One region of the Paenibacillus sp. HWE-109 genome, then DNA from elsewhere that is predicted to be linked to it. Evidence: riboswitches for the same ligand, from Rfam matches in the RefSeq annotation. Region 1 holds a riboswitch; each other region holds the start of a gene.
The links. A riboswitch is a leader RNA that binds a small molecule or an ion and turns the genes downstream of it on or off. The one in region 1 is predicted to bind cobalamin.
Positions count from the first base shown of each region.

Region 2: another riboswitch for cobalamin. It lies ahead of LOZ80_RS01675 (energy-coupling factor ABC transporter permease); the one in region 1 lies ahead of LOZ80_RS23945 (ABC transporter substrate-binding protein).
Region 3: another riboswitch for cobalamin. It lies ahead of cobJ (precorrin-3B C(17)-methyltransferase); the one in region 1 lies ahead of LOZ80_RS23945 (ABC transporter substrate-binding protein).

Region 1 is NZ_CP091881.1:5,624,237-5,634,583, reverse strand. Features, by position in the region: gene LOZ80_RS23980 (MFS transporter) at 1-1,255, shown strand, start outside; gene cysK (cysteine synthase A) at 1,324-2,250, shown strand; gene LOZ80_RS23970 (hypothetical protein) at 2,960-3,250, shown strand; gene LOZ80_RS23965 (Lrp/AsnC family transcriptional regulator) at 3,441-3,932, shown strand; gene LOZ80_RS23960 (aminotransferase class I/II-fold pyridoxal phosphate-dependent enzyme) at 3,948-5,153, shown strand; gene LOZ80_RS23955 (aspartyl-phosphate phosphatase Spo0E family protein) at 5,221-5,487, shown strand; gene LOZ80_RS23950 (hypothetical protein) at 5,549-6,076, shown strand; cobalamin riboswitch at 6,109-6,260, shown strand; gene LOZ80_RS23945 (ABC transporter substrate-binding protein) at 6,428-7,438, shown strand; gene LOZ80_RS23940 (FecCD family ABC transporter permease) at 7,439-8,476, shown strand; gene LOZ80_RS23935 (ABC transporter ATP-binding protein) at 8,482-9,258, shown strand; gene cobT (nicotinate-nucleotide--dimethylbenzimidazole phosphoribosyltransferase) at 9,282-10,347, shown strand, end outside.
Region 2 is NZ_CP091881.1:365,472-375,818, reverse strand. Features, by position in the region: gene tig (trigger factor) at 1-863, opposite strand, end outside; gene LOZ80_RS01685 (hypothetical protein) at 973-1,863, opposite strand; tRNA gene LOZ80_RS01680 (tRNA-Arg) at 2,044-2,117, shown strand; cobalamin riboswitch at 2,436-2,626, shown strand; gene LOZ80_RS01675 (energy-coupling factor ABC transporter permease) at 2,779-3,552, shown strand; gene LOZ80_RS01670 (energy-coupling factor ABC transporter substrate-binding protein) at 3,549-3,833, shown strand; gene cbiQ (cobalt ECF transporter T component CbiQ) at 3,830-4,633, shown strand; gene LOZ80_RS01660 (energy-coupling factor ABC transporter ATP-binding protein) at 4,630-5,466, shown strand; gene LOZ80_RS01655 ((2Fe-2S) ferredoxin domain-containing protein) at 5,561-5,926, opposite strand; gene LOZ80_RS01650 (ABC transporter ATP-binding protein) at 5,942-6,697, opposite strand; gene LOZ80_RS01645 (dipeptide/oligopeptide/nickel ABC transporter permease/ATP-binding protein) at 6,708-8,471, opposite strand; gene nikB (nickel ABC transporter permease) at 8,464-9,432, opposite strand; gene LOZ80_RS01635 (ABC transporter substrate-binding protein) at 9,429-10,347, opposite strand, start outside.
Region 3 is NZ_CP091881.1:4,144,768-4,155,114, forward strand. Features, by position in the region: gene cobI (precorrin-2 C(20)-methyltransferase) at 1-462, opposite strand, end outside; gene cbiE (precorrin-6y C5,15-methyltransferase (decarboxylating) subunit CbiE) at 455-1,690, opposite strand; gene LOZ80_RS17855 (cobalt-precorrin-5B (C(1))-methyltransferase) at 1,687-2,817, opposite strand; gene LOZ80_RS17860 (precorrin-8X methylmutase) at 2,823-3,473, opposite strand; gene cobK (precorrin-6A reductase) at 3,479-4,261, opposite strand; gene LOZ80_RS17870 (sirohydrochlorin chelatase) at 4,261-5,247, opposite strand; gene cobJ (precorrin-3B C(17)-methyltransferase) at 5,267-6,967, opposite strand; cobalamin riboswitch at 7,107-7,313, opposite strand; gene LOZ80_RS17880 (hypothetical protein) at 7,362-7,592, opposite strand; gene LOZ80_RS17885 (guanylate kinase) at 7,761-8,336, shown strand; gene LOZ80_RS17890 (hypothetical protein) at 8,387-8,812, opposite strand; gene LOZ80_RS17895 (SRPBCC family protein) at 8,892-9,359, opposite strand; gene LOZ80_RS17900 (MBL fold metallo-hydrolase) at 9,367-10,323, opposite strand.

The DNA.
Region 1 (10,347 bases):
AACGGGCAATTATTTTGGTCATCAAGCAAGCGGTGGCGGGAATAAGGCTAAGGTCCATAAAGGGCGTTTGGATGCACAGTCCATTTTATTGCTCATCGTTCATACCTTGTTCGGAAGCGCGAACGCTTTATCAGGGACTTTCGTTGGCGTTTATTTGTGGAAAGCCAAAAATGATTTTGCACTTATTGGCTGGTTTACACTAGCCACACATCTGACGATGGCCATCACCTTCTGGCTGGCTGGCAAATGGGTCAAGGAACATAATAAGATGAACTGTTTGCGAGTTGGGGTTTCGGTTTCAGCGGTTTTCTATATGCTGGTTTTGTGGCTGGGACCAAGCAGTATACATTACTTTGTTTGGCTCGGCATGGTGCAGGGGATATCATCGGGTCTATTTTGGGTTGCTTTTAATGTGGTCTACTTTGAAGTAACAGACCCTGATAACCGCGACCGTTTTAATGGTTGGATCGGGCTTCTGGGCTCAGGCGCGGGGATTGTGGCTCCGTGGATTTCGGGCGTGTTGATTATTCGGCTCGGGGACGTCAGTGGCTACCGTTTGATTTTTTCCATTTCGTTAGGTGTATTTCTGCTTGGTGTGGTCATTAGTTTCTTTCTCAAAAAACGCAAGGTGCAGGGCACCTATGAATGGCTGTTTCCTTTGCGCTGTCTCCGCCAGTCGGAGACCCCTTGGAAGCGTGTGAGTCTGGCCCTCGTATTTCAAGGCGTTCGGGAAGGCGTTTTTGGCTTCATGATCGCGTTGCTCGTCTACATATCTACAGCCAGTGAAGCGAGTCTGGGCAATTTTGTACTGATTACATCAGCTGTTTCCTTAGTTAGCTTCTGGGCAGCAGGTCGATTCATCAAACCGCATTTTCGTAAAATAAGCATGCTCATCGGTGCTGTCATGGTCGTCGTGGTAATATTCCCTTTTTTCTGGAAAATGGGGTATAGCACGCTGCTCCTTTTTGGGTTGGGAGCTTCTCTCTTTTTCCCGATGTATTCGGTGCCAATGGTGTCAGCTGTCTTCGATCTGATTGGTTCTAATGAGGCAAGCGCGAAACAGCGGGAAGAGTACATCGTGCTGAGGGAATTATCCTTGAATGCAGGCCGTATGCTGGGCGTTTTACTCTTCATTGGCGTTATATCCTGGAGCAAAGCTCCGCTAGTAATCAATGTGCTGTTATTGGTTATCGGCAGCTCGCCGCTAGTGAGTTGGTATTTTATGAAAAGGCAGCTTTCGGTAATTAAGCCTTGACTTTTGTTTCAATTCCCGATAAAAATGTGGGTATAGTCGGTTATTATGGGGAAGAGGAGCGTGCAGACATGGCGCAGAACAGAATGGTAGGCAGCATCACAGAGCTCATCGGAGATACGCCGGCAGTGCGGATTAACCGATTGGTCGAGCCAGGTGACGCTGAACTCTATGTAAAGCTGGAATATTTCAATCCAAGCGGCAGTGTGAAGGATCGTGCTGCTTATAACTTAATTGAGCAGGCTGAGAAAAAAGGACTTCTTCGTCCTGGGGCTACGATCATTGAGCCGACAAGCGGCAACACCGGCATCGGACTTGCGATGAATGCAGCCGCCAAGGGCTATAAAGCGATATTGATCATGCCGGATAATATGAGCAAAGAACGTATTAATATCCTCAAAGCCTATGGCGCAGAGGTTGTACTTACACCAGCCGCGGAGCGGATGCCAGGGGCGATTGCCAAAGCGGAGGAACTGCGGCAGCAAATTGCGAACAGTTATATTCCTCAGCAATTTGAGAATGCAGCGAATCCGGACATCCATCGGACGACTACGGCTCCGGAAATTCTGCAGCAAATGGAAGGGCGACTGGACGCCTTCATTGCAACCTCGGGTACAGGAGGCACAATTACCGGTACAGGCGAGGTTCTTCGGGAGAAACTGCCAGATATTCAGATCTATGTTGTGGAGCCCAAAGGGTCTCCTGTGCTCTCAGGCGGGGAGCCTGGTCCGCACAAGCTTGTTGGGACAAGCCCGGGGTTCGTGCCGGCTATTTTGAACACAAGCGTGTATGATCACATCGTCCAAGTTGCCGATGAGGACGCCATCCGCACGATGCGGGATCTAGCAAGCCAAGAGGGTATACTCGTCGGGCCATCCGCAGGAGCTTCGGTCTGGACGGGTTTGCAGGTTGCTCGTAAGCTAGGCGCTGGCAAACGGGTGTTGTGTATTGCGCCGGATACAGGCGAGAGATATTTAAGCATGGATATTTTTGATTAATCATGAGGGCAAGCGGACGTGAGGGCATGAGAGCATGAAGACGTGCGGGCATGAGGACATGAGGACGTGAGGACGTGAGGACGTGAGGACCGCGTGGCCTTTGTGTACGCATTGTGGATGTTCGCGAAACGCCCAAAAGGGGCTGTCCCAAAATGAGTTTTATTTCGAGGCAGCCTATTGCGTTCAATGTTGAACTGCATGGAAAAGCTACCGTTAATTTAGGTTTTTACGCATAAAAATCTAGTTTTCATGGAAAATCTCCCGTTATTTCTGATGCTTTTCCACCAAATAGCGATTTTTCCCTAAATTAGCTGGAGGTTTTCCAGTTAGATGACCGTTTAGAGCCATTAACGCTAAATTTGCAGGAGATATTCCTGTTAGTTTTGCTCCGTATCAAGACAAAATAGAGGCTGCTCTCAAGGTTTGTAAGCTTTTTGAGTCAGCCTATTTGGCATTGCCTCTTAGCACCAGCATCCGCGTGCCTTATGTAGTTGAGTACCTGCATCCCATTCCGTGTGAAGACCTGGCATCCAACATCGCGGCACCCCGTGACATGACCCCACGCAGAACGCAGATGAACTAATTGTGAACATGCGAATGATGTGCGCGCGTGGCTATTCAAAACATTTTTCTATAAATGTTGAATAAAAATTCATTATTGAGTATAATTATAAGTGTAAGAGGTTTTCAGATGAAAGGTGGATTCAGCGTGAAACTAGCGTATATCAATTCGTTCCCAGAGGGAAGTCAACTGGATAACTTTATACAGACATATACAGAGGAATGCATAAACCTAGGGTCGCAAATGTCTGTGAATTGGCAGGAACTCCACTCTCACAATGTCATTTCAGTCTATGATGAGGATACACTAGTTGGAATTGGGTACTGTTCCGAGACAGCTATTATCCATGTGCGTCCTACGTATGGTCACCGTGAAATTGAAACGATGGTCAACAAACTGCTGCAAGCCGAGCTGAAGCTCCGTTTGGTTCACAAATGATCTTATATCCCATGAAATGACGGGCTGCCTAGCGATCAGGGCGGTCTTTTTGTCGTTTGCGAATGGATATTTTGGTTATACAAAAATAATCTGGTATTTAGACAGGCTCAGTAATTGAATTGCGATGCCAATTCATTGTAAGATGAAAGGATGAACCGCAAACCCAAATTTCAGAAAGGTAGGTTTAACCATGGATACTTTGAAGCTTAAAATTCTCGAACTAATGAAAGAAGACGCCCGCCGAAGCGCGGATCTTATCGCCACAATGCTAGGAACGGCGGAGGACGAAGTGGCGCGAGCGATAAGCGAGATGGAAGCGGATAAGGTCATCGTCAAATATGCGACAGTGGTGAACTGGAGTAAAGTAGATGACGAAAAGGTTACCGCCCTAATTGAAGTGCAAATTACACCGGAACGCGGACGCGGCTTCGATGCCATCGCGGAACGGATTTACCTATATCCGGAAGTCAAATCCGTCTACTTGATGTCAGGTGCTTATGACTTGCTTGTTGAAATTGAGGGCAACTCCCTGAAGCAAGTAGCCTCTTTTGTTTCGAATAAATTGTCACCAATCGACCGTGTGCTTTCTACAAAAACAAATTTCATATTAAAAAAATACAAACAAGACGGCATTATATTCGAGGATCAGGCTGATGATCACCGTATGCTCGTTTCGCCGTAAGGAAGAGGGAACGTCATGATCAAAGATGAGACAACGATCCAGCCGAACAAGGTCAAATCCATGCAGGACTACCTGGCTCCTGCCGTACGTGAGATCAAGCCATCCGGGATTCGCAAGTTTTTTGATTTGGTAAGCAACAGCAAGGATGATATTATTTCGCTTGGTGTAGGGGAGCCTGACTTTTCAACACCGTGGCATGTGCGTGAAGCTGCCGTGTATTCCCTTGAGCGCGGCCGAACCAAATATACGCCAAACTCCGGGATTCCAGAGCTTCGTGAAGCGATTGCCGATTATTTGCACACCTCGTTCAAAGTGAAGTATGAGCCTTCCAACGAAGTGCTTGTTACAGTAGGCGGCAGCGAAGCGATTGACTTGGCACTGCGCGCTTTGGTTACGCCAGGGGACGAGATTCTTATTCCGGAGCCTTGCTACATTTCATATTCACCTATTACGAGTATTAGTGGCGGTGTTCCAGTAGGCATTGAAACTTTCGCCAAGGATCAATTCAAGCTTACGGAGAAAGCTTTGCGCGATGTTATTACGCCACGTTCCAAAATTTTAATTCTTTGTTACCCAAGCAATCCTACTGGCGGTATCATGACTTATGAAGATTGGCTCCCGATTGCTAAAGTGGTGGAAGAAAATGATTTGATCGTGATTTCGGATGAAATTTATGCCGAATTAACATATGGACAGAAGCACGTAAGTTTCGCAGCTGTACCGGGAATGAAAGATCGGACCATTCTGGTTAGCGGCTTTTCCAAAGCATTCGCAATGACAGGTTGGCGGATGGGGTACGCTTGCGGCCATTCAGAACTAATATCGGCTATGACCAAAATTCACCAATATACGGTGATGTGCGCACCAGTCATGGGCCAGGTTGCAGCACATGAGGCGCTGACCAATGGTTTGGAAGAGAAAGATCGTATGATAGAGTCCTATAACCAGCGCAGACGGTTGATTGTCAAAGGGTTTCGCGAGATTGGCTTAGAGTGCCATGAACCGCAAGGCGCGTTCTATGCCTTCCCAAGTATTGTCGCAACAGGGCTGACCTCGGATGAATTTGCGCAAAAATTGTTGTTTGAAGCAAAGGTCGCAGCGGTACCTGGAGATGTGTTTGGCTTAGGAGGCGAAGGCTTCTTGCGCTGCTCTTATGCATACAGTGTTTCTCAACTTAATGAAGCGTTAGAACGCATTGGAAAATTTTTGAGAAAATTGTAAATTGTTAAGTAATAGATATGTTCATTATGTCAGAAAACTGGTATTCTTGTAGTAGGGAGGGATGAGCATGGCTTTTATGGAATACCAACTATCAACCTATCAGAAACATATTCAAATTCGTGAACAAGATTTCGGAAAGCGTTGGTTGACTAAGCGTGCGAAGAAGCGGAATTCCCTCATCTTACTCGAAGAAGAGATTCATTCTTTACGACGTAAGCTGGAACAGTTGGTTCTCGATGGGGAAGAAATGACCTCTGAATCTGTCGTCGAATTGAGTACAATCCTAGACCAAAGAATAAATGAATATATGAACAACGGGAAGAAAAGTCGGTGAAAACCGACTTTTCTCGCGACTACAGAAGGATATAGATCACATACGGAGGTACGTTCACAACATGAAAGCGAAATGGCTATTGGTTATGATGGTTGGACTTATGGTACTGCTGGCAGGATGTGGTGGACCTAAGCCAGATGTTTCTATTTTTATTATGGGATCAAGCGGGTTCCCGAGTGAAGCAGCGGAGAAATTGGAAGTTTCGCTGAAATCCAAGGTGGGCGAGACCCCTACGGTCAAGGTTGTTAGTTCCCCTATTTTCTCTTTGGAGAAAATGATTGTAGAATTGGCTGCCGGCGGCAATGGCATCTTCATTCTTGGGGACGACCAGTTTAAATCTCTCAGTAATCAAGCAGGATTCGTGTCCTTGGATGAAACGATTAAACCGGAGGATTACCCGGATGGGGTTGTCGAAATCAAAGAAGAAGGCAAGCCGTCCGAAAAGCATTTATACGGAATTCCGCTTACAGGAAACAAGTGGATGAAAGAGCAAGGTTTTGAAGGAAAAGGGTTGGTAGCGTTCATTCCTCAGAATGCGCCAAAGCTGAATGAAGCCAAGCAAGTGCTCAAAGTGATTGCACAAAAGTAACAAGAAGTCTATAATCGACAAAGAGATTGATAGTCAAATACGCCGCCATAGGTGCTGGCAAGCTTATTCCTAAGCTTGTCTGCTTAAAAGGGAAGCCGGTTGAAGTCCGGCACGGTCCCGCCACTGTAATCCACGCAAGCGATAGGTGGAAAGTCAGGATACCTGCCCATGGAGCCTTTTTACGACATCCTTCGAGGAAAAGGATCGCGTTAAATCAGGAAGCAAACGTCAAGTTGCTGAACACCGCGATTTATCGTCCCTCTGTTCCTTCAGGAACAGGGGGCTTTTTTGTTAGGCTCAAACCGGCTAGGATCAATCGAAATCAAGCACAAAGAGAGAGGGTTAATGATAATGGAAAAGAAGTTCGTCAAAAAAGCGCTGATTCTTACAGTTGCGTTAGCAACGGCAGTCAGTTTAGCAGCCTGTGGGAAGAAAGAAGCAGAAATAACGAATCCATCGAAGCTGGGCGGCGAGGGGACTAAAGCGCCAACGGTGACAACAACACCGGCAGCAGCGAAGAAGACCGTTTATCCACTGAAGATTAAAGATGCAACAGGCAAAGAGTTTACGTTTGAGAAAGCGCCTGAGAAGATTGCATCCGTATCACCGGCAGAAACCGAGGCGCTGTTTGCTCTAGGTTTGGAAGCTAACATCGTAGGTGTCTCGGATTTTGATGATTACCCGGATGCGGCAAAAACCAAGCCCAAATTAGGCAGTATCACGAAACCTAACCAAGAAGCGCTGATTGCCTCCAATGCGAATATTGTGTTTACAGGGGTTTCGATGAAAGTAGATACGGTGGAGCAGCTTCGCGCATTAAATGTTAACATTTTCAAAGTAGAGCCTAAAACGCTGGATGATGTGATTGTGAACATTCAAACTTATGGACTGATTACAGATCACCAAGAGCAAGCGGAGAAAATTGTTGCCAAAATGAAGGCAGACCGTCAAAAGGTTGTCGACGCCGTCAAAGATGTGAAGCAAGAGAACAAGAAGAAGGTCTACATTGAATTCAGCCCGGGCTGGACTGTGGGCAGCGGAGAATTCATGGACGAGTTGATTAAGCTATCAGGCGGCATCAATGTAGCTGGAGATGGAAAAGGCTGGTATCAAATCAGCGAAGAGAAGATCATTCAGCAAAACCCGGCTGTTATTTTATTTGCTAACGGCGTTATCGATACGAAGAGCAAGAAATCACTGGACGAAATCATCCGTACGCGCAGTGGCTGGGATACGATCGAAGCCGTGAAGAACAAGCAAGTGATCGGCCTTGATCAAAATATGCTGAGCCGCCCGGGACCTCGATTGACAGACGGACTGCTTCAAATGGCTAAAGGCATTTATCCCGAACTGGTGAAATAAATGAAAAGAAAATTAGTGCTATGGGGAGGAGTAGGAGTTATACTCCTTCTTCTTTCTATTCTGGTGAGTTTATCACTGGGAACAGCGAATCTGCCTGTCTTGCAAATCGCAGGAATTCTGGGCAAGCATATCCCATGGCTTGGCGACTATATCGACGCGAACTGGCAGCAATCAGCAGAGCAAATTATTAATAAAGTGCGATTTCCTCGCGTCTTGCTCGGCATTCTGGTGGGTGCGGCGCTGTCTATCGCGGGTGCGGCTTTTCAAGGTGTTTTGCGAAATCCCTTGGCAGATCCGTATGCGCTCGGGGTATCGTCTGGGGCATCGGTTGGCGCTGCTTTCCTCATCTATTTTGGGCTGCAGATGGCGTGGTTTGGACAATGGTCGATTCCGATTGTTGCTTTCATTACCGGACTTCTTTCCTTATTTCTAGTTCTGAAGCTCGCTCAAATCGAAGGAAAGCTCAAAATGGAAACGTTGATCTTGTCAGGCGTTGTTATGCAGGCCTTCCTGGGGGCCATCGTATCGTTCATGGTTTCGATTTCCAAACAGGTGATCAATGAAATCGTTTTTTGGCTAATGGGCAGCCTGGCGATGCGCGGCTGGTCGTATATTTACATCATTACACCCTATTTGCTTATTGGCATTATTGTGCTTTTGGGCTATGCACGTTCTTTGAATTTGCTCGCTTTGGGGGAGCGGCAAGCGTCACATCTAGGCGTCAATGTCGAGCGGACCAAGTTAGTCGTACTGGTCGTGGCTACTTTCTTGACGGCAGCTGCCGTTTCGGTTGCTGGTGTTATTGGATTTGTCGGTCTCATCGTTCCGCATTTGGTCCGATTGGTTGTAGGACCTGATTATCGCTTGATTATTCCTTTATCCGCGATTGGCGGAGGGATCTACGTTCTGTGGGCGGATACGATGGCTCGCACGGTATTAAGTCCAACCGAAATTCCATTGGGTGTCATTACGGCCTTCTTGGGCGCCCCGTTTTTTGCGTATTTGCTACATAAGGATAAGAAAACGTTAAGAGGTTGATCAACATGATTAAAGTGGAGCACCTTTCGCAAAGTTTCTTGGAGCAGCAAGTGCTGGAGAAGATTACCTTCGAGGTCAAGCAAGGCGAGTTTTTTGGCATTATCGGACCCAATGGAAGCGGGAAGTCGACGCTGCTTCGACTTTTATCCGGCATAGATCCAGTGAAATCCGGGAAAGTCCAGTTGGATGGACGAGAAGCGTCAGCTTTTTCCCGCAAAGAATTGGCTAGATGGCTCGCTGTGCTGCAGCAGGATGCGCTTCCTCCGGTAGGCTTTACGGTTCGTGAAGTGGTGGAGATGGGGCGCTATCCATTTCAGAATTGGCTAGGCGAGGATTCTGCAGATGCGGAGGGTTTAATTGAAGGGATCGTGAGACGGCTGCATTTGGAGCCATTGATCGACAGGACCATCGAGCGGCTAAGCGGCGGGGAACGACAGCGTGTTGCGCTGGCCAAAGTGATGGCACAACAGCCACGGCTGCTGATGCTGGATGAACCGACCACCTTTCTGGATATTGGGTACCAAGTCCAAATGATGGATTATATTAGAGAATGGCAGAGCGAAGCGGAGTTAACGGTCGTTGCGGTTCTGCATGACTTAAACTTGGCTGCTCAGTACTGCACGCGTTTGATGGTCGTCCACAATGGGCGAATGGCTGCCATTGGAACGCCTGAAGAAATCATAACCAGCGAATTAATCAAAGCGGTGTATGGAACAGAACCGATCGTTCTGCGCCATCCTGTCAACGAAGCACCGCAAATTTTATTACAGCCAGGCAAATAAGTGAAATAACGGAGGATGACATAATGAGCGAATTGGCGTCTATTCTTAATCGTATTGAGTCTATTCATGAAGAGGCAGTGAATCAAGCGAATGATCATTTGAATCAATTAACCAAGCCGCAAGGAAGTCTGGGCAAGTTGGAAGATATCGCGCGTCAAGTTGCGGGCATTACGGGTGAAATCATGCCTGATTTGGACAAAAAAGCCGTCATCGTCATGGCTGGCGATCATGGTGTCTGCGAGGAAGGAATCAGTGCGTTCCCTGCGGAAGTGACGCCGCAAATGGTATTCAACTTTCTATCCGGAGGGGCTGCGGTTAATGTGCTGGCGAGGCATGCAGGCGCTGATGTCATCTGCGTGGATATGGGCGTTAACGCGGATTTGGAGCATCCAGAGCTTGTTTCGCGTAAAGTGCGCAAAGGCACACGCAATATGGCGCGGGAATCGGCTATGACGAAGCAAGAGGCTGTACAAGCCATTCAGGCGGGCGCTGAGCTCGTTGATGAGCTGGTAGAGAAGGGATATCGTCTCTTCGCCACCGGGGAGATGGGGATTGGCAATACAACGGCAAGCGCGGCTATTCTATGCGCGCTGACGGGTCTGGATGCCAGCATAGCCGTTGGCCGTGGAACAGGCATTGATGATGCCAAATGGCTGCACAAGCAGGCTGTGGTGAACAAGGCCTTGGCCATAAACGGGCTGGGCCAAGGCGATGTGGCAAGCGCTGATTATGCGCTTGATGTATTGACGAAAGTCGGCGGACTAGAGATCGCCGGACTGGTAGGCGTGATTCTGGGCGCAGCGAAGAATCGCTGTCCTGTCGTTGTCGACGGCTTCATCTCGTCGGCTGCAGCGCTTGTGGCGAGCCGGTTAGCACCGCTAAGCGCGTCCTATATGCTCGCCTCGCACTTATCGCAGGAGCAGGGACATACGAAGATGCTCGAAGCGGTTGGCCTCTCGGCGATGCTGCAGATGGATATGCGCCTGGGCGAGGGGACAGGCGCTGTGCTTGTGTTCAACGTGATCGATGCCGCAGGCAAGATCATGAAGGAGATGGCGACATTCGATAGCGCAGGCGTGTCACGGGGGT
Region 2 (10,347 bases), 3.8 Mb from region 1:
TCCAGAGCAGCCTCTGAATCTTTTTCTTTGCGCTCTTGCAGACGTTTTTGCAATTCTTCTTTGTACTCAACAAGTGTATCGTACTCGCTTACGTCTTTTGCAAACTCATCATCAAGTTCTGGCAAGTTTTTGCGTTTGATATCGTGAATTAACACTTTGAATACAGCTTCTTTACCTTTAAGATCTTCGGAGTGGTAGTTTTCTGGGAAGCTAACGTTAACTTCCTTTTCTTCGCCTTTTCCAAGACCAACAAGCTGCTCTTCGAATCCTGGGATGAAAGAGTTCGATCCAAGCTCAAGGGAGTATTTCTCCGCTTTGCCGCCTTCGAATGCTTCACCGTCCACGAATCCTTCGAAATCAAGAACGACCACGTCGCCGTTAGCTGCTTGTCCTTCTTCAAGAACAACCAATTCAGCGTGACGTTGTTGCAAACGCGTAAGCTCTTCGTTCAATTCTTCTTCTGTAACCGCTGCGCTAACTGCTTCTACTTCGATACCTTTGTAGTCGCCAAGCGTAACTTCAGGTTTAACCGTTACTTTAGCTTTGAACTTAAGAACTTGACCTTTGGCGAATTGCTCAACGTCAACTTCAGGGCGATCAACAGGCTCGATTTTGACTTCTTCAATCGCTTCTACGTAAACTTCTGGCAGAATGATATCCAAAGCATCTTGGTACAAGCTTTCTACACCAAATTTAGCTTCAAAGATAGAACGTGGTACTTTCCCTTTACGGAAACCTGGAACATTTACTTTCGCTGATACCTTTTTGAATGCTTTATCCAAAGCATCTGCGACGCGCTCTGCGCCAACTTCCACTTCAAGAACGCCTACGTTCTTCTCTATTTTTTCCCAACTTGCTTTCATTTTATGCTTTCCCCTCCAAAAATGTACGATGACATATTTTCACGTTACGCTCATTATAACCATTCTATTATAACATATAACAATTTCATTTCAAGGCGACCTTTTGGAGCTACGAAAGTTCATGGGTAAACTGCTTCACAAACGCCTGCAGCACTAGGTGTGCCCGCTTCCATTGCAGGGTCATCGAATCCACAATCCCATAGTTATCTAGTATTTCTTCACGGTTCACCGTACCAAATAATTTCTCTTGCAGAATCGCGTGCAGCGCGGATGCCCACACGTCGACCGCCCCTTCTTCCGCACTAAGCAGATCCGTGTAGATGGATGTGCCATAGGCGTAGGCCAGAAACTCCTGCCACGTTTGTCTGGCAAAATACACGAAGTCAGGTTGGCTGATTTCACTAATGTCCCCTACCCGGCGAATCATATCACGAATCCGCAATGGAAATTCTTCGGGACCTAGCGGCGTCTCCTCAATCTCCACGGCAACCTTTTTCCCATTCTTGGGAAACTCGATAAAGCCATGTTCACCCATGTGCTTGAGCGCTTGCAGCGCTTTGAATTGAATGTGCGGATGCCGGGGCCGTTCACTGAGCCATTCCTTAACCGATTGGCTGACCTCCTCTTGGTCGATGAAACCGAGCTGTTCAAGCGCACTGACCTGCTGCTCCAATGTGCCTTCTCTTAACAGATTCAGCAATTTAAGCGTAAATCCTTCATCCGTTGTTTTTTCTTTTATGTATTGCCTTAAAAGTTCCTTCTCCTCTTCCTCATCCTCTTCAGGCGGAGCCGCGCCCGGAAACATCGTTTCTGGAAACATGGTGTAGAGCCAATGACGCAATGCTTCCCATTGATCCGTTTTACTTGCTTCGACATTTGGGAACTGGAGTAGAAAAGTAAGCAGTTGAAGAGCATCCGTGTATTGCTCAGTTCGCAGAAAGCGAGTCAACTCTTCTTCGTAGTACTGCTCTGTTTTGGGAAAAAGAATTAAATTATTCATAGATGGTTCTGTTATGGTCATCACCTCAGAAATCATGGTCTTGCTGGTCACAGTTTACTTGATTGTCAGAGTGATTGCAAAATAATTATGAATCGAGGGTTGACTTCCTATAAAATGATATGATATATTAACTCTCGCTTCGCTAAACGGATTCATTCCGCTAGGTAAGAAGAGGTTTATGTCTCAGTAGCTCAGCTGGATAGAGCACACGCCTTCTAAGCGTGCGGTCGGGGGTTCGAATCCCTCCTGGGACGTCATGCAAGTTCGAAAGACCGCGAGAAATCGCGGTCTTTTTTTGTTTTATTTAGATAGAGGGTATACTTGGTTCCACCTCTTGATAAGAGTCTCCAAGGACTTCTATTCGTGTAAAATAGCCACCCTCGGCACAAATAAGAGCTCTTTGAGACTCCTACCGCTTCTTGTTTGGGGGTTTTTGCGCGTTTCACCGAAGATAAAAGCCCCCAAAGACTTCTATTCACGATAAAAACTACCTTTTTGTGCAAATAGGGGCTGCCAGAGACTCTTATCTTGCTACGAATCTTTCAATTTGTGCTATAATCATCTCAATTACATAAGTTCGAATAAATGAGGTGCCCTTGTTCGCAACAAGGGGTAACAGGGAATCGGGTGCAAATCCCGAGCGGTCCCGCCACTGTATTCGGGGAGTTTCTTTCTATCAATGTCACTTGATATGTCATCAGGGAAGGCCGAAAGAAAACGAAGATCCGAGAGCCAGGAGACCTACCTTCATTTATGTACCCACAACCCTTCGCGGAAAGGAGCGGTGTACGTCAGTCCTTCGACAAAGCCGTTTCTTTGTCGTGTATTCGTACGTACCCACGACCTGTCCACATGGATTGGTCTTTTTTGTTTGGACTTATTTATATTCGATGAAAAAAGGAGATTTCCGAAAAAATGTCAATCAAATCAAAAAGAATGTCAAGCTTTCTGCTGCTTGTGATCGGATTTGCGCTCTATCTATTTATCAATGAACCTCAATCCGCCTATGCAATGCACATTATGGAGGGGTTCCTGCCTGTGGGCTGGGCTATTTTCTGGTGGGTCGCTTTCCTCCCATTCTTCTTCCTCGGACTGCGTTCCCTCATTAAGATTACCAAAGAAAACCCCGAGCTCAAAATTATGCTCGGGCTTGCCGGAGCGTTCACTTTCGTGCTCTCCGCACTGAAGATTCCATCCGTTACGGGGAGCAGCTCCCATCCGACAGGTACGGGTCTTGGAGCTGTAATGTTCGGGCCGCTGCCTATGAGCGTGCTGGGCTCCATTGTATTGATGTTCCAAGCCGTATTGCTCGCGCATGGCGGGCTTACAACACTCGGAGCTAACGCTTTCTCCATGGCCCTTGCAGGCCCGGTTGTCGGTTTCTTCATCTATAGGTTCATGATGAAAACGACAGGCAAGCAGAAATGGTCCATTTTCCTGGCAGCTGCCTTGGCTGACTTATCTACCTACGTGGTTACATCCATTCAACTAGCTCTGGCCTTCCCGGCTGAACAAGGCGGCTTCATTGCTTCTTTCTTTAAATTTGGCGGGATTTTCGCCATCACACAAATCCCGCTTGCTATTAGTGAAGGTATTTTAACCGTATTAATCTGGAATTGGTTGCAAGCTTATAGCCCCAAAGAACTGACGATTCTGCAGCATAAAATGAAAGGAGCATCCGAACAATGAAATCACGCACCAAAAACATTCTCATGCTGATCGCTATTGTACTCTTGGCCGTGCTGCCTCTCGTCCTCGTGAACGGTGAATTCGGCGGTGCCGATGATGCCGCAGAACAATTGATCCAGACCATCCAACCTTCCTATGAACCGTGGTTCTCCTCTTTCTTTGAATTGCCTGCGGAGACAGAAAGCATGCTGTTCGCCCTGCAGGCGGCTATCGGCGCAGGTTTCATCGGTTTTGCTTTTGGACTATTCAAAGGAAGGGCGTCGAAATCCAAGTCCCAATGATGAAACGAATTGATACACTCGCCTACAGCAATGCGTTACGCGACCTTTCCCCGATGTGGAAATGCGCTTTTGCCATGATCATGCTCTTGTTTACTTATATGGCTCATCCGCTCGTTCAAATTCTTCTGGCTATATGGATGACGTTATGGACCGTGGTTTATGCCCGTATTCCGCTGAGGTTTTACATCTCGCTAATTGCCATCGCCTGCTTGTTTTTTGTAGGAAGTGTGCCTGCCCTTATCATTGAAATCCAGCCATTGCAAGCAAGCTATCCTGGTCTTCATGAGGTGGCAAGCCTAACCTTTCTGAATTGGCATTTATTCATTACTTCGTCGGGACTCCTGCTTGTGGGACAACTGTTCGCTCGCATTGTCGCCTGTCTGTCCTGCATGACTTTTATTATTTGCAGCACCCCTTTTGCGGAATTGCTTCAAGTTTTGAAAAAAGTCCGAGTGCCTAAACTCGTATTGGAAATTATGCTGATTATGTACCGGATTTTATTTATGCTTTTTGAAACAGCCCAAGATATGTATGTCGCGCAGCAAGCCAGAGGCGGCCAGAACGGCTTCCGCAACCGCCTGAGAGATACAGCCACTTTAATTGTCCAAATGTTTATCAAAACGATGCAGCAGTATAAATCGCTGTCCAATGGGCTCGTCTCCAGAGGCTTCACGGAAGACATCCACATGGCGCCCTACCAAGCTAAACCCATACCACTCCGATACAAAGTGGAAAGCAGCGTAGGATTCACTCTTTTGCTGCTGCTCGAATTATGGCTTCGCTGGAGGAGTGCCCTATGAGTGCAATATTTGAAACCCTGGCCGTGAGCTTCAGCTATCCAGGAACGCAAACCAAGGCTCTCAACGAGCTGAACATCGCGATCCCCGAAGGAAAAAAAACGGCCATTTGCGGTCACAATGGTTCCGGTAAGTCAACGTTATTCCTCCATACGATTGGCATTCACGAGCCTGCGTCAGGCCAGGTTTTGTGGAAGAACATGCCTTTGAAGTATGAACGCAAAGCTCTGAAGCAGCTGCGTCAGGACATTGGTCTCGTCTTTCAAGATCCAGAGCAGCAGCTCATTTTGAATACCCCTTACGAAGATGTTACCTATGGACTGCGCAATGCCGGAATGCCTGAGCCAGAAATCAAGCATCGTGCTGAAGCCATCTTGCGCACGATGCGCATCGAGCATTTGGCCCATACACCGATCCATCATTTGAGTCTCGGCCAGAAGAAGCGAGTAGCGCTGGCTGGCGTGCTCGTCCTTGAACCAAAGCTGCTGCTGCTGGATGAACCTACAGCCTATTTGGACCGCATCTCCGAACAACAGCTTATCGAAGAGCTTGATCGTATTCATCATCGCGGAATCACGCTTGTCATGGCAACTCATGATATGAATCTTGCCTATGCATGGGCCGATTGGGTTCTTGTTCTGGATCGTGGTCAATGTGTAATGGCAGGTACGCCATCCGATATTTTCAGCCAGACGGAAACTATTCAATCGCTGGGATTGGATAAACCTATGCTGCTGGATTTGTGGGAATCCTTACCTGAAGCAAACAGGGAAGGCGTCAGTGCACCAAGAAATGTAGCGGATTTCAAAAGCCATTTACTTAAAAGCTTTTCATAAAAAAGAGGCTTTCCTTGCAAGGTTGAAAACCTTGCGGGAAGCCTCTTTTGTGTTCCTATATCAGTGAATGAAGTATCGACGATTGCGGTTCATGCTACTGCTTGATGCGGCTAACGCCAGTTCGCCCTTTGCCTGTGGGTACAAAGCTATCCTCATAGGTGTAGATCATATGATCCTCCAAAGGCCGGCCCTCCAGGAGATGCTCGCGGACCAGTCTTCTTCCTGATTCCGGTGTCATCTCTTTATACCAAACCCCTTGCGGATACACAGTAACCACACAGGCATCCTCGCAGCGTCCATTGCATCTTGTGCGTGTAGTATGGATGAGACCCTCTGCACCATGCAGAGCAATTTCATCACGAATAGCCAGGGTCGTTTCATCCCCCATTTTCTTGAGACAGGAACCGCCATTGCAAATTAATACATGATGCTTCACTGTAGATAAATCCCAAGTACTCATAACGTCCTCCTTGCTTTACGTAAATTTCGGATAATGCGGCACGTCCGCAAGCAGTGAGCGGGTATAGGAATGCTTCGGATCGGCCAAAATATCCTGCGTCCTGCCCTGCTCGACGATTAGACCCTCATGCAAAACAAGAAGCCGATCACAGAGTGAAGCGACTACTGCAATATCATGGGAGATAAATAAGTAGCTAACCTGCCGGGTTTGATGCAGGGTATGCAGCAGCTCGATGACTTGGGCTTGCACCGATACATCCAGTGCCGAAAGACATTCATCCAGGATGATCAACTCAGGCTCTGCCACAAGCGCCCGGGCGATGCATACGCGCTGACATTGGCCTGTACTCAGCTCATGCGGGTAGCGGCTCAGGAAGGATTCATTCAATCCGACTGCCTCAAGCAGCTCGGCATATACCCGGTCTTGTTCTTGCGGACGACTTTGGTGTGCCTGGAATTGCAGAAACGCCTCACTTAGGCTTCGTTTCATCGTCCAGGCCGGGTTTAAGCTGTTTCTCGGGTCTTGAAACACGATCTGAATCGATTTGCGCGATGTCTGGCGAACACGCTTGTTCGCCAGGGATGCTCCATACCACTGCATGCTTCCTTCATCTGGACGTTCCAGATCCATCAAGCAGCGTGCCAATGTGCTTTTCCCTGAGCCGGACATGCCGATTAAACCGACACTTTCGCCAGGCGCTATCGTAAATGTGACGTTTTGGAGCACTTTTTTCTTTGCGTAAGCTTTGGATACGCCATCAACGACCAGCATAGACCGTACCTCATCTTTCCACCGGCACCTGAGCCAGTTCCTCTGACCTAATAGATGAAGAAGGCATCTTAGGTATAGCATCTAGTAATTGTCGCGTGTAAGCATGCGCAGGGTTCGTGAATACCTGCTGAATATCGCCTGTCTCCACAACCTGACCACCGCGCATCACACAGACGCGATCAGCGATTTGAGCAACTAGCCGCAGATCATGCGAAATAAAGATAAGAGCCATCTGATGTTTCAAACGCAGCTCATTCAACAGTTCCATGATTCTAGCCTGGGTGCTTACATCAAGCGCTGTTGTCGGCTCGTCCGCCACGATAATATCGGGTTGATGAATCATCGCCATCGCGATGACGACACGCTGACGCATCCCTCCGCTGAGTTCGTGCGGATAACAGCCATAGGTATCCGCAGACAAACCCATTTGCTCCAGAAGCTCAAGCACCTTCTCTTTGGCAGCCGCCTTCGTCCAAGAACTGCCTCGCATCAGCAGGCATTCGCGCAGCTGCTCGCCGATACGTAGGACTGGATTCAGAGAATCCATTGGATCTTGCGTTATATAGGCAATTCGCCGCCCGCGAATGCGGCGCCAATCCTTCCACCTGTACGCAGAGGTATCCTCTCCGAATAATTGGATTGAACCCTCTTGTTGATGAAGGGGCAGTCTGAGCAAGCCCAATGAAGCAAGCGCGAGTGTGCTCTTGCCTGAGCCGCTCTCCCCCACTAGGCCTAGACATTCACCTGGATACAATCGGAGGTCCACCTTGTGAAGAATAGGAGAAGTGGCTGATTTGCCGTTCTCTTGCAGAGTAATCGTGACGCTGCGCATGTCTAAAATTGGAGCGCCCGACACTCCAGCAGCCCAAGGGGCAATCGGTGGAGGTGCTATGATTTTATGCAATCGTCTGCGCCCAAACAATTGCGGAACTGAAGGTTTGCGCGGTTCCAGTGCATCCTTCAAGATGTCGCCCAAATAATTGGCGGCTAATACGGTAAGCAAGATCGCCATGCCTGGGGCAATAAACAACCAAGGCGCTTCTTCCAGATAGGCTCTGCCTTCGTTCAGCATCGCCCCCCACTCCGGCTGCGGCGGCTTAATCCCCAGCCCCAGGAAGGACATCGAAGCGATGCTAAGCATGATACTCCCCATATCCAGCGTCACCAAGACCAGAATCGGTCCTGCCAAAGCGCCTAGAATATGCGTCCCGATAATTTTCCATGCGGGAATGCCCATAGCTCGAGCGGCCGTCACGTATCCATCCCCCCGGATCGATAGAACATAACTGCGAATCATACGGGCATACGAGGGCCAGGAGACAGCCGCGACAGCAATAAGCAAGCTGGGCAATCCTGCGCCTAGTAAAGTAGCGAGCGTTATTGCTAGAACCATTTGCGGAAAGGAGAAAAGAACGTCCATAATACGGGTCAGGACTGTATCCACCCAACCACCGAAATAGCCGGCAGCAAGTCCGACCAACAGACTTATGGAAATCACGATGCTCACCGCTAGGATGGAGGCTCCAATGGAATGGAGCCCGCCATACATCAACCTTGTCCACACATCTCTTCCGTAATTATCCGTTCCGAACCAGTGATCACTCGACGGGACAAGCAGAGAAGCCGAATAATTCACTTTGAGCGGATCTTGAACAGCGAACCAAGGGGCACCAAGCGAGACGATTAGAATTCCGATAAGGAGTACAAGCAGACCAAGTGCAATCGGATCTTTTTGAATAGCTGCAACTAATCTTTGGCGAAACCGCTTATCCACGCTGTCCCTCCTGCTCAACCCTTACTCGCGGATCAAGCCACCGATAGGCGATATCAACGAGAAGATTCAATGAAATGTACACGACAGCTATGAAGAGGACAAATGCCTGAATGACCGGATAATCGCGCCCTGTTATCGCATCCACCGCATAGCGGCCAATACCGGGCCACGCGTAGATGGTCTCCACGATAACGGAACCGCCGATCAATCCCCCCAGAACCAACCCAAAGGAGGTTAGAACAGGGAGCAGCGCATTGGGAAGCGCATGTTTCCCGATCATTTGCAGCCTCGAAAGACCCTTCGCTTCAGCCAGCAGCATATACCGCTGTGAGAATGCTTGCAGCATACTTGTCCGCAGCAATCGCGCGGTAATGGAGGAAAGTCCGATCCCAAGCGTAAGTGCAGGGAGAATCAGATGTTTCATATCGCCTCGTCCCATTGTCGGCAGCCAGCCGAATTTGACCGAGAAGCTATACATAAAGACGAGTCCCAAGAAGAAAGAAGGCACCGAAATCCCGATTAAAGCTATGAATCGACTGATATGATCCAGTGCTCTGCGATGAAACACTGCGCCAGCAATACCGGAAGGAATTGAGATCAGGATCATGACCACAAGGGCAGCAAGCGATAATTCGAGCGTGGCTGGGAAGCGGCTCATAAACTCATCCCAGATCGGTGTTCTGCTGCGAAAGGAAACACCTAAATTTCCTTGGACAATGTGCATAAGCCAATGTCCGTATTGGACCCAGAAGGGCTGATCCAGCCCAAGGCTCCTTTTCAGCTCACTTGCATCTTTCTCCAAATCAGTTAGATTCGAGCCAGGATCAAACATGCTGAGCAGCATGGTGCGAGCCGGGTCGCCGGGGATGAAACGCACAAGTGAAAAAACAAGCAGCGTTACACCTAGAAGGACAGGAACCGTCATCGCCAGCCGGATGCATAGATAACGTACTAATTTCATTGTGCGATATACATGGCCGGTGTGATTCTGGTCTTGAGGTTGTCATCTACACCTTGAACTTTTTTATTGTAGGCTGCGCCCCAACGCGTACTATTGTATAAATAAACAATCGGCACATCCTGCTGCACTTTCGTTTGAATTTGCTTTGCAAGTTCAGCCTGTTTCTTGCCATCGAACTCGGAAACCAAAACTTCCAACAGTTTATCTACTTCTGTATTGGAGTAGCCACCATAATTAGAAGCAATGCCTGTGTGGTAGTATGAATTTAATTGCCCTCCAACATCCCCAGTCGCACTTCCGCACGAACAATAGGTCGCAAGCTCAAAGTTGCCGTCCAGCATCATTTGATTGGATGCCGTCGTTTCTACAACGTTTAGTTCAACGGAAATCCCAACTTCTTTGAGCTGTGATTGCAGCGCAACCGCTAGCGGTTGAAAGACCGAATAAGTCAACATTTTATACTGCAGCTTCTGGCCATCTTTGGCACGAATGCCGTCAGAACCAGCTTTCCATCCTGCCTCATCCAATAATTGAGCCGCTTTGGCTTTATCCATTTCCGTGCTCGTTTCAATTGCATATGGGAGACCCGAAGGGAAGTGCCCTGTCGCTTTGGAAGCAAATCCGCGATTCACTCCATCGATCAGTTCCTTGCGATTCACAGCGAGGTTGATCGCTTGGCGCACTTTCGCATCCTGGAGGGATGGCACTTTCTTGATATTGAGCCACAGATTCGAGGTGCTGCCAACAGGAAAATAGGTTTGGAACTTGCTATCCTTTTCGTAGGAAACCCGTTGTTCCACTTCTACGTTCATATCTCCGTCTGCATCACCATTCTTCAGCGCAAGCAAACGAGCTTGACCATCCGTCCCGAGCCTTGATTCAAGGCGCTGCAGTTTAGGCTTGTCACCCCAGTAG
Region 3 (10,347 bases), 1.5 Mb from region 1:
GATCTGCTCATCCCCGTCAGCCAAAGGGATACCGAGCCTGGAAGCCGAAGCGTTGATGGACGAAATGCCGGGAATCGAGACAGCTTTCACTTCAGGATGACGCTCGTTCATGAGCCTCATCAAGTGAATATAGGTGCTATAAATCATCGGATCACCCTCGGTTACGAAAGCGACATCCTTCCCTTGCACCAAATGTTCCCAGACACTCTCTACCGTCTTCGTCCATTGTATTTCCAAAGCTTCTTTATCCCTTGTCATTGGAAAAGTGAGTCCCATCATCTCTTTTTGCTCAGTGTTTACGTAGAGCTCTGTAATCGCCAGCGCATAACTTTTGGCGCCGCGCTTCTTTCTTGGGTAGGCGATAACCGGGCATTCTTTCAGCAGCCTGAAAGCTTTCACTGTAATTAATTCCGGGTCCCCAGGGCCTACCCCTAATCCATACAGCGTTCCAAGATTACTCATCGCCGCTTCCTCCCTCGTCGTCATCTTGCTTGCGCTGTGCTGTGATGATATAAATCGGATTCAATGCATCAAATCTTTTCATATGTAAAATCGGCTTGCTGCGCGATACTTGCACGAGTGAAATCTGTGTGGTAAACCCAACCTTTGTAAAGGTTTTGTCTGCTTCATACAGCGTCTCAATCGTCGCGGCATTCAGAACAATCCGACCGTTCGGCTTTAATCTGGCTGCGCAGATCTCCAGCAGTTCTTGCATTTCGCCGCCGCTTCCACCAATAAATATCGCATCTGGATCAGCGAAGTCCTCCAGTCCCTTAGGTGCTCTACCATGGACAGCCGTTAGATCAACGCGAAATTTGGCGCTGTTTTCCAAACAATTGCGAAGATCATCTTCATTTTTCTCAATTGCAAATACGGCACCTTCACGGGCAATGCGCGCAGCTTCGATGGCAACAGAGCCTGTACATGTGCCGATATCCCAAACCACACTGTCTGAGCGCAGCCCTAATTGGCTGATGCTTAGTACGCGCACCTCTTTTTTGGTAATTAGCCCTTTATCGGGTTTCCGTTGGGCAAATTGGTCATCTTCAATCCCCAGGGGCCAGGCGGGGCCAGCCGTTTGTCTTTTCAAAACAATAACATTCAACGGTGAAAACGAAGCGCCTACTAGTTGATCCAAATCGTACCAACCAACTCGTTCGTCATCTCCCTCCAAGTTCTCGGCTACGAATGCCCGATATTCGGTCATGCCAAAAGACAGCAAATAAGCCGCAATGGCGCTCGGTGAATTCGTTTCATCGGTCAGCAGCGCGACCTTCTCTTTGCCGTCAATTCGCTGCGCTAGACCCTTGATACTGCGGCCATGGACACTCGTAATATAAGCATCGTGCCAGCTTTCTCCCATCCGGGCAAAAGCCAACTGAATAGAGCTGAGCGCTGGATAAAACGCAACCCCTTCCAGCTTTTTGGCGACGTAGCCTCCTATGCCATAAAATAAAGGATCGCCCGATGCCAAAATCACAACCGAGCGTTCTTCCTTCTGAAGTTTTTGAATCAGCTCAGGCAAGCTGCCCTTAATTACGATTTTCTCCCCTTGAAAGTCAGGAAAAAAAGCCAGAATGCGCTCTCCGCCAACCAGCACTTCACTCTCGTCAATCCATTTCTTGTACAAAGGAAGTAGACTCCCTTGACCGTTATCGCCGATTCCGATTAATTTCACTTGTTTGCTCATTCGTATCCCATCTCTCCATTCTGCCCGTGCTTCACCATGGCCGATTTACCTAACAGCTCGGCTTTCATGGAAATAATGACGGTTTCAATGCGATCGAACCCATCGCGACCTACCTCTTCAAGTCCGGCCAAATTACAACGTTCACATAACCGTTCAAAATATCGCAAATAGCCTTGTGCGGCCATCATATCTCCTACCTGTGAGGCCGTATTCGCACCTCTAATTTCGGCCACCAGCTCATCTGATGCCTCCGATTCAATCGCCACTTGGGCAAGAAAATCGAAATCAACCGCAGCCGACTTGGAATGCACCATCATTACGCCCTGTGCCACTTTCGAGAATTTCCCCATCATGCCAACCAGGGTAATTTTGCGGATGCCTTGGCGCTGTGCTTGAGTCAAAGCAAACCCGACGAAGTCCCCCATCTCGATGAAGGCTTCCTCCGGTAGCTCGGGATACATATTGATCCCGAAGATCTCGGTCCGGCCACCCGTCGAAAGCACAAGCTGATCGCAGCCGCATTTCACAGCGACGCGAATCGCCTGTGCGACGCTAGCCTTGTAGGCCGCGGTCGAGAACGGCACCACCGTTCCGCGGGTGCCGAGGATCGAGATCCCGCCGAGAATGCCCAGACGCCCATTCAGCGTCTTCTTGGCGATCTCTTCGCCGGCGGGAACAGAAACGAGCACGTCAACTCCGTGCTCGATCTCATAATGGTCAAGCACACCCTGCACGGTTTCGCGGATCATCTTCCGCGGCACCGGGTTGATGGCCGCTTGACCGACCTCGACCGGCAGGCCGGGCTTGGTTACCCGCCCGACGCCAACGCCGCCATCGATGCCGACGCCTGGCTCGGCACGGAAGCTCACGCGCACGATGATTTCCGCACCGTGCGTCGCATCAGGATCATCGCCACCGTCCTTGATGACGGTGGCTTCGCCCCACTGCTGCGTAAAGGTGCAGCTGGTCAGGGCAAATTCAACCGTCTCCCCAATGGGGATACGGATTTGCACGAGCTCTTGCGGCGCTTGCTCAATCAGCGCCACAAGAGCCGCTTTGGCTCCTGCCGTTGCGCAGGAGCCAGTCGTATAGCCGTGACGCAGCGGCTTGTCCGGCACATCCTGCATCGGCGCTACTCCTTACGCGACGCCATAATCGACAGCGCGTTGACGGCTGCTACGGCAACCGGGCTGCCGCCCTTACGGCCTATATTCGTGATGAATGGAATATCCAGCTTCGCTAACTCATCCTTGGACTCGGCTGCGGATACGAATCCAACCGGCACACCTACGATAAGTCCTGGCTTTGCGATCCCCTCTTTAACGAGTCGAATCAATTCGAGCAAGGCTGTCGGTGCATTCCCAATCGCATAGATGCCGCCGTCTGCTTCTTTGATCGCTTTGCGAATAGAAATAATCGCACGCGTCGTATTTAATCGCTTCGCTTCCTCCATCACATCTTTATCGGAGATGTAAACTCGGACATCTCCACCGAATTGTTCAATACGGGGTTTGCTTATACCGACTTGGACCATTTGCACATCGGCAACAACGATTTTACCTGCCCGGATAGCCGCAATTCCTGCTTCGATCGCTCGCGGGTGAAAGACGAGACTGCGCCCGAGCTCAAAATCCGCAGATGCATGAATGACCCGCTGAACGACTGGATATTGCTCCGCAGTAAAAGGGTGCTCACCAAGTTCCTCGGTAATCATCTCAAAACTTTTCTCCTCGATTTCCTGTGGTTGCACGGTTAATGGCTTAAATTCCGTATGAAAATCCATCTTGATTACGCCTCCTTGTGGATCTGGATACTATCATTTATGAATTGAATAACCCCTTCGAACTCGGAATATAGTGTTCCATATTCCAGCTCGGGCCGGCCAATGACTATACTTGGTATGCCCATTTCCAGCGCTGCTTCAAGCTTCTCATCCACAGCACCGACTTTCCCGCTCTCTTTGGTTATCATCAGAGTGACTTTATAGTGATCGTACAGAGCTTTGTTTAGTTCTTTGGAGAATGGCCCTTGCATCGCGATAATATTTTTTTGCTCAATACCTAGTTCTTCGCATTTCTCCATATTATCCTGACGTGGCAGCATACGCGCAATCAGTCTTGTGTCCGACAGTCCCACCAATCTATCGGCAAAGATTTTCAACGTTTTGCTGCCGGTTGTGAGCATGATATTGCCTCGTTTATCGGCTGCAAGCTCAGCAGCTTGCTTATAATCGTCTACGGTCGTAATTAACGCGCCTTGTTCGATCGAGAGGCTCTGACGTTCAAAGCGAACATAAGGAACTTCAGCCAGTTTGGCAGCGCTCATCGCATTCTTTGAAGCTTCTTCCGCAAACGGGTGCGTTGCATCAACGACAAGGGGAATCCCTTTATCCCGTATCAACTGGTTCATGTCTTCTGCGGTTAAGCGGCCTGTGAGAACGGGCAAGCCTTCGGTTTCCATGCTCTTCGCAGCGCTTTCCGTTACGACCGTCGTCAGCACCTCATAGCCTGCTGCGCGAATTCTCAGAGCCAGTTCGCGGGCGTCACTAGTACCTGCAAGCACGAGAATGATCATTTGGTGCCTCCTGTGTGTGCATGGTCGTGTTTATGATCATGGTGATCATGGTGATCATGGTCATGATCGTGATGGTCGTGGTCATGGTCATGGTGATGATCATGGTGGTCGTGATTATGATGGTCATGATCATGGTCATGATGATGGTGGTCGTCGTGATCATGATGATGGTGATGGTCGATATGTTTCATTGCTTCCAAACGATATTGGCACATGTCGCAATTCATCTTCACTTCATCTTGGAGCGCTTCTTGTGCTCGGCCAATCAGAATGTCTTGCAGCAGCGGATGGAATCCAAAGTAAGGTGCCAATTCAAATTCCTGCTCCGGATATGTCACACGATAACCTTGAACCATTTGTTCCATACGTTGAATCAACACGCCCGTAAACAAGAAGTAAGGTAATATAATCACTTTCTTCGCACCAAGTCGCAGACAGCGTTCAATGCCTGCATCCATAAGCGGAGCTGTTACCCCGATGAATGCTGTTTCAACCCACTGCACTTTGAGTTTCTCCCAGAATAAACGGGAAATTTTGAAAAGATCGCTGTTCGCATCCGCATCAGAGCTGCCACGTCCTACAATCAGCAGAGCTGTTTCTTCCAAATCATCCTCAGCGCGAACACCTAGATTTTCCAGTCTGGAGGTTAAAATGTCGAGAATTTGTTCATGTACACCAATCGGTCTGCCATATGTAAATTTCGCCAACGGATATTTCGCCTTGGCCTCATCGATTGCAGCAGGGATGTGAATCTTGGCGTGCCCGGCTGAAAACAAAATAATCGGGATGACAACAACGTGTGTGGCACCCAGTTCTATACAACGATCAATTCCTTGCATGATAGTAGGTTGTACAAATTCCAGGAAACAAGTTTCCACAATTTGTTCTTTCATCTTGCTCGCAATTTCCGAAACGAACAGACGAACCTCTTCATTGCCGCCTTCTTCCCGGCTGCCATGCCCCACAAATAGAACTGCATTCATTTCTTATGTCCTCCCATTCCTAATCGCCGCAAAGCGCATTTTCAATGACGAAACCTACAGCTTCTTGGTGGCGATATCCCTCAATCTCTTTGACACGTTTGAAAAATTTATGAAAGCGCTCGTTCGGATGTCCTTCTTTCTTGTACCGCTCGACAATTCGCGTCACCAAATCCACCAGTTCATTTGGCTCAATGCCTTCAGCTACGGGCTGAGCAGCATGGGCATTCCTGCCGACGGTTTTACCTCCAAGAAATAAATCGAACTTCTCCTTGCGATAAACAATGCCGATATCTTGCTGAACAGCACCATAACACGCCATCCCACAGCCGTTGAAACCGATCTTCAATTCTTTGGGTACTTCCAAATTGCCGATTCGGTTATGAATGGCTTCCGCATACGGGATGGAGTCGCCTTTCTCCAAATTGCAAAAATCACATGCTTTTATTTGCGCAACATCACCGATGGGCGACAACAGCAAGCCAAGCGCGCTAAGCTCTGAAGTAATTCGATTCGGATCATCGGTTTGCACGCGAACGATCAACTGATGATGCGGGGAATATTCAATATCCCCACGGTCTCCCACAATCTCTCCAAGAGCGCACAACTGCGCAGCTGACATTTTTTTATTCGCGATGCCAGGACTGACAGCAAACTCAAAAATCGCTTGTGTCGCAATCAACTTAGAGTCGAACGCCAAAGCCGGACTATCCTTCCCTTGTGAGACCAACTGCAATGCTTCCATCGCCAATTGCAAGGAATTGCTGGATTGCGCTTGTGGTGATGACTTGAGCAGCGCTGGCTCAGCATTGTCTACAGACTCATCTTCTTCAATAAGCTCGCCTTCTTCATCATAAGCTTCGAAGGACTCATCGAAATCCGCTTCATCTTCCAATTGCTCCAATGCCCACGGCTCTGCTTCCGACTTCAATCTTTGATGAGGTTTCAGAGGCTGCGTTTCTGCGCTTAAGGTATATTTCCGCTGATAACCGCGGGGTGTAATCATGAGACCTTCATATAACTTGGTCGCAGAATTCCCGATAATAATCGTGGTCAGCATGCCGATATCATGATTCAGCATGTCTTCGAGAGTTGTCACAACCGTATGCTGGCGATCGCGATACGCGCTTTTCACAATGCCAACCGGTGTAAGCGGGGAACGGTATTTCAACAAAATTCGCTGGGTCTCCACAATTTGCCTGGTTCTCCTGCCACTCCGAGGGTTATACAGCGCGATCACGAAATCGGCCATTCCCGCGGCTTCTACCCGCTTCGCAATTAACTCCCATGGTGTCAGATGATCACTTAAACTAATTGTACAAGAATCATGCATAATAGGAGCTCCCAGCAGGGAACCGGAAGAGTGTACTGCCGAAATCCCCGGTATGACTTCAACCTCTACGCCGCCTTCACGTTTCCACCCTTGCTCCATTAGCACTTCATACACTAGCCCGGCCATCCCGTATACGCCGGCGTCTCCACTCGAGATGACAGCTACTTTCTTGCCTAGTTTAGCTTGTCTGACAGCTTCCTGAGCACGACTGACTTCTTCCGTCATCCCCGTCCGGACAACCTGCTGCTCCGACAATAAGCCGGCAATCAAATCAACATAGGTGTTATAACCAATGATGATTTCACTCTCTTGAATGGCTTCCCTTGCGCGTTTGGTAATATGTTCAAAGCTCCCTGGGCCAAAGCCAATAATGAGCAATTTTCCTGCCATTTCGGATCACCCTTTCTCCCTAATTAAGCTAAAAAAAAGCATTTCCAACATGAGACATGTTAGAAATGCTTGGTAAATTACTACAAGTCAATGAAACAGGAGTAACCGCTCTCTAACACGGCCTAAGTCCTCGTAGGTTATTGTGTTGTTGATTTAGGCAGGTTTCCTGACTTTAATCAACTGCTTGCGTCTTCCCAGGTATATGCCCAGTGACTTGCTGCAAGGAGCTGCCGTTATTGCACGGCTTGATTATTACAGTGGCGGGTCCGTGCCGGTTTTTCACCGGTCTTCCCTTTTAAACTATATGCAAATGGAGACATACAGCACCTAAATCCATTGATATGCAATTAGAATCATCCTATCATCTATTGATAGGCTTTGTCACGTACTTTACTTATTCATAGATTGAACGATACAAACCCTCTAGTAAACTCCGATAATTTGTAGGATCAAAGTTAATTTCTGCGAAAGAGACATGAATAACTTTATTGCTTGTTTTTACAATAAAAAAGCTGTTTTCCGCTTGTTCCGGATCAATATAAGTGAAACACTCTAACTGGCTGCTGCCTGTTCGCTCACTCAAAAAAGCCGTAGCTTCCGCACTTGCATTCGCATATTTGGGCATTCTTTAATTTCCTTTCTATGAAACAATCTATTCCTATTTAGTATACGATACATCACTGCTAAACATTCTCTTCTTTTTCAAAAGTATTTCTTTAATTTTCTGAATTTTCATACTATAATAAAACTATCAAGATATCGCTTTCATTTCAATCATGAAGGAGGAATTGATATGAGTAGTCATGACAATGGGTTGGTGTTTGTGTTTACCGGTACAAGCGGTTCGGGTCGCAAAACCATTGCCCACCGCATTGCCCAAGAACTTGGCTTCTCGTCCGTTGTTTCGTATACGACCCGCACACCAAGACCGAAGGAAATCAACGGCAAGGACTACAACTTCACTACGCGGAACGCTTTTATTGAAAGTGATATTGCTGGTGAGTTCTTTCAAACCGCCGAAATTGACGGAAATTTCTACGGTATTAAGAAAGCCGACATCGATGAATCCCTGCGCAAAAACGGAATGATTTATGTCATTGTTAATCGTTACGCCGCCAACCGCTTCAAGTACATTTATGGAGAACGTGCGGTGCGCTTATTCATCTATGTGAACAAACAAACCATCATGGAACGCCTGCTCGCCCACAATACCTCGACAGACGTCATCGATCACTATATGAATCATTACATAGAGGAAGTCTCCTATCGCAAAGACTGCGAGCATGTATTTGAAAACATGGATCTGCAAGAAACAATCAACAAAGTGAAAGCAACGATGCTCGCCCATATGCCTACGACAACAAGCTGACTCAGCGATTTAAAGACAAGAGACCCGGAATCAATTCCGAGTCTCTTTTTTTACTTTAATGGTGCCTTTTTTCTTTTCAAGGCTACATAGCCGCCTAACAACGAAATTGGAATAATGACAACAAAGCCAATCAATTCGAACCACAAGGGAACCCCATGATCCGTCAGCATCGAATCAAAACCAATTGCAGCCCCGATAACACCGATAATAGCTGCATTGAAATATTCGGCTCGTTTTGCTACCTTTGCCGCGATGAACCCTCCGAAAAATGACCAAAACAGACCCATGATCATTAAGATAAGCAATAATCCAATATTCGAATAGATTGCTTTTATCGCTTCTTCATTCACAGGGCGTCCTGCAAAATATATACTACCAAATAATGCAGTCGATATATAAGTTCCTAGATTATCAACGGCTACTCCAAGCAGTACACCCATGAAATGAAATTTTCTTTCACTTTTTTGTTCAGCCATAGATTTTTCTTCGCTCCTGATTCATTTCGAACTCCCAACCTAATCCATAATACCATGTGACTGTCTGAGTATCCAGTTCTCAACGAGTTACCTTCGCTAAATCCTCCGCTTGGCCCTTGATAAACTGGTTGCGCTTGCTCAGGAAATTAGCCATATATCGCTCCAGGAACAACCAATCAGCCAGCTTCCCCAATACGCCATAAGGTGAGGTATAATCGAACGTATCGACGATACGTGTTCCTTGCTCCTCCGCATAAAAGTGGTGGGAATGCCGGAACCTTTGGAACGCTCCCCGCACCATTTCATCGACAAAATATGTTGGTTTCTCCATTTCCGTTATTTGAACCGTCAACTGCTGTTTGACGCCTAAATGAACGGCTTCCCAGGTGACTGTCTCGCCGAGTTCAATGAAACCACGCGTCCTGCCTGCTATCGCTTTCTCCTTCGTTTGGGAGGTCGACGCCTCATGGATATCGATGCTCCGCGTTAAATCAAAGACCACATCAATCGGCGCATGGATCAGTAATTCTTGCTTAATTAACGGCATAGAATCCTTATCTCCACCACGGCGCCTGCGGATACTCTGCCGCTTGTATGTGTATGGTTTGACCTATTCTGGGAGTTGCAATCGCAACATCGCTCTCATACGCTGCTCTGACGGCTCGAGACACCGAATCGTTCCAATCGTGAACCGCCAGCGTGAAGGCTCCCCAATGTATCGGAATCAGCAGCTTCCCTTTTACATCCAGATGCGCTTGAACGGTTTCTTCCGGCATCATATGAATATCCGACCAGCGTTTATCATATTGACCGCATTCCATTAATGTCAGATCGAACGGACCATATTTGTTACCTATCTCTTTAAAATGTGGTGCATACCCACTGTCGCCACTGAAGAATACTTTCGACTTCTGGCCTTGAATTACCCACGAACACCACAACGTAGCGCCGCGGTCAGTTAAGCTTCTACCCGAGAAGTGGGTTGCCGGTGTACAAGCCAGCTTAAGACCTTCGAAAGTCAACTCATCCCACCAGTCATACTCGGCAATTGATTCAGCTTTGATGCCCCAACGAATCAAATGGCCGCCAACACCCAGTGGTACCAGAAAATGTTTCACCTTATGCTTTAATTTCATAATCGATCCATAATCCAAATGATCATAATGATCATGGGATAGCAGAACAGCATCAATCTCCGGTAATTCAGCAATTTCAAAAGGCAATCCGCCGCTATATCTGCCTTTGCCGAACCAAGGGAAAGGCGAAGGAGCCCGCCCGAACATCGGGTCCAAGAGCAGTGTTTTCCCGTCAATGGTTAGAAGCGACGCCGAGTGCCCAAACCATGTGACCTTCGTTTCCCTATCTATCTCGAAAGAAGGCACATCCATACCAGGCGGACTCGCAGGGCGCCGATTCGGACTGCTTTTCGAAAAATCACGCAAAATGCTTAATGATGTCTTCAGGCTCGTATCCATCATCGTAGGCACAGGATTTTGGAACTTCCCGTTGATATACTGTGGCGAACCCGTTAACTC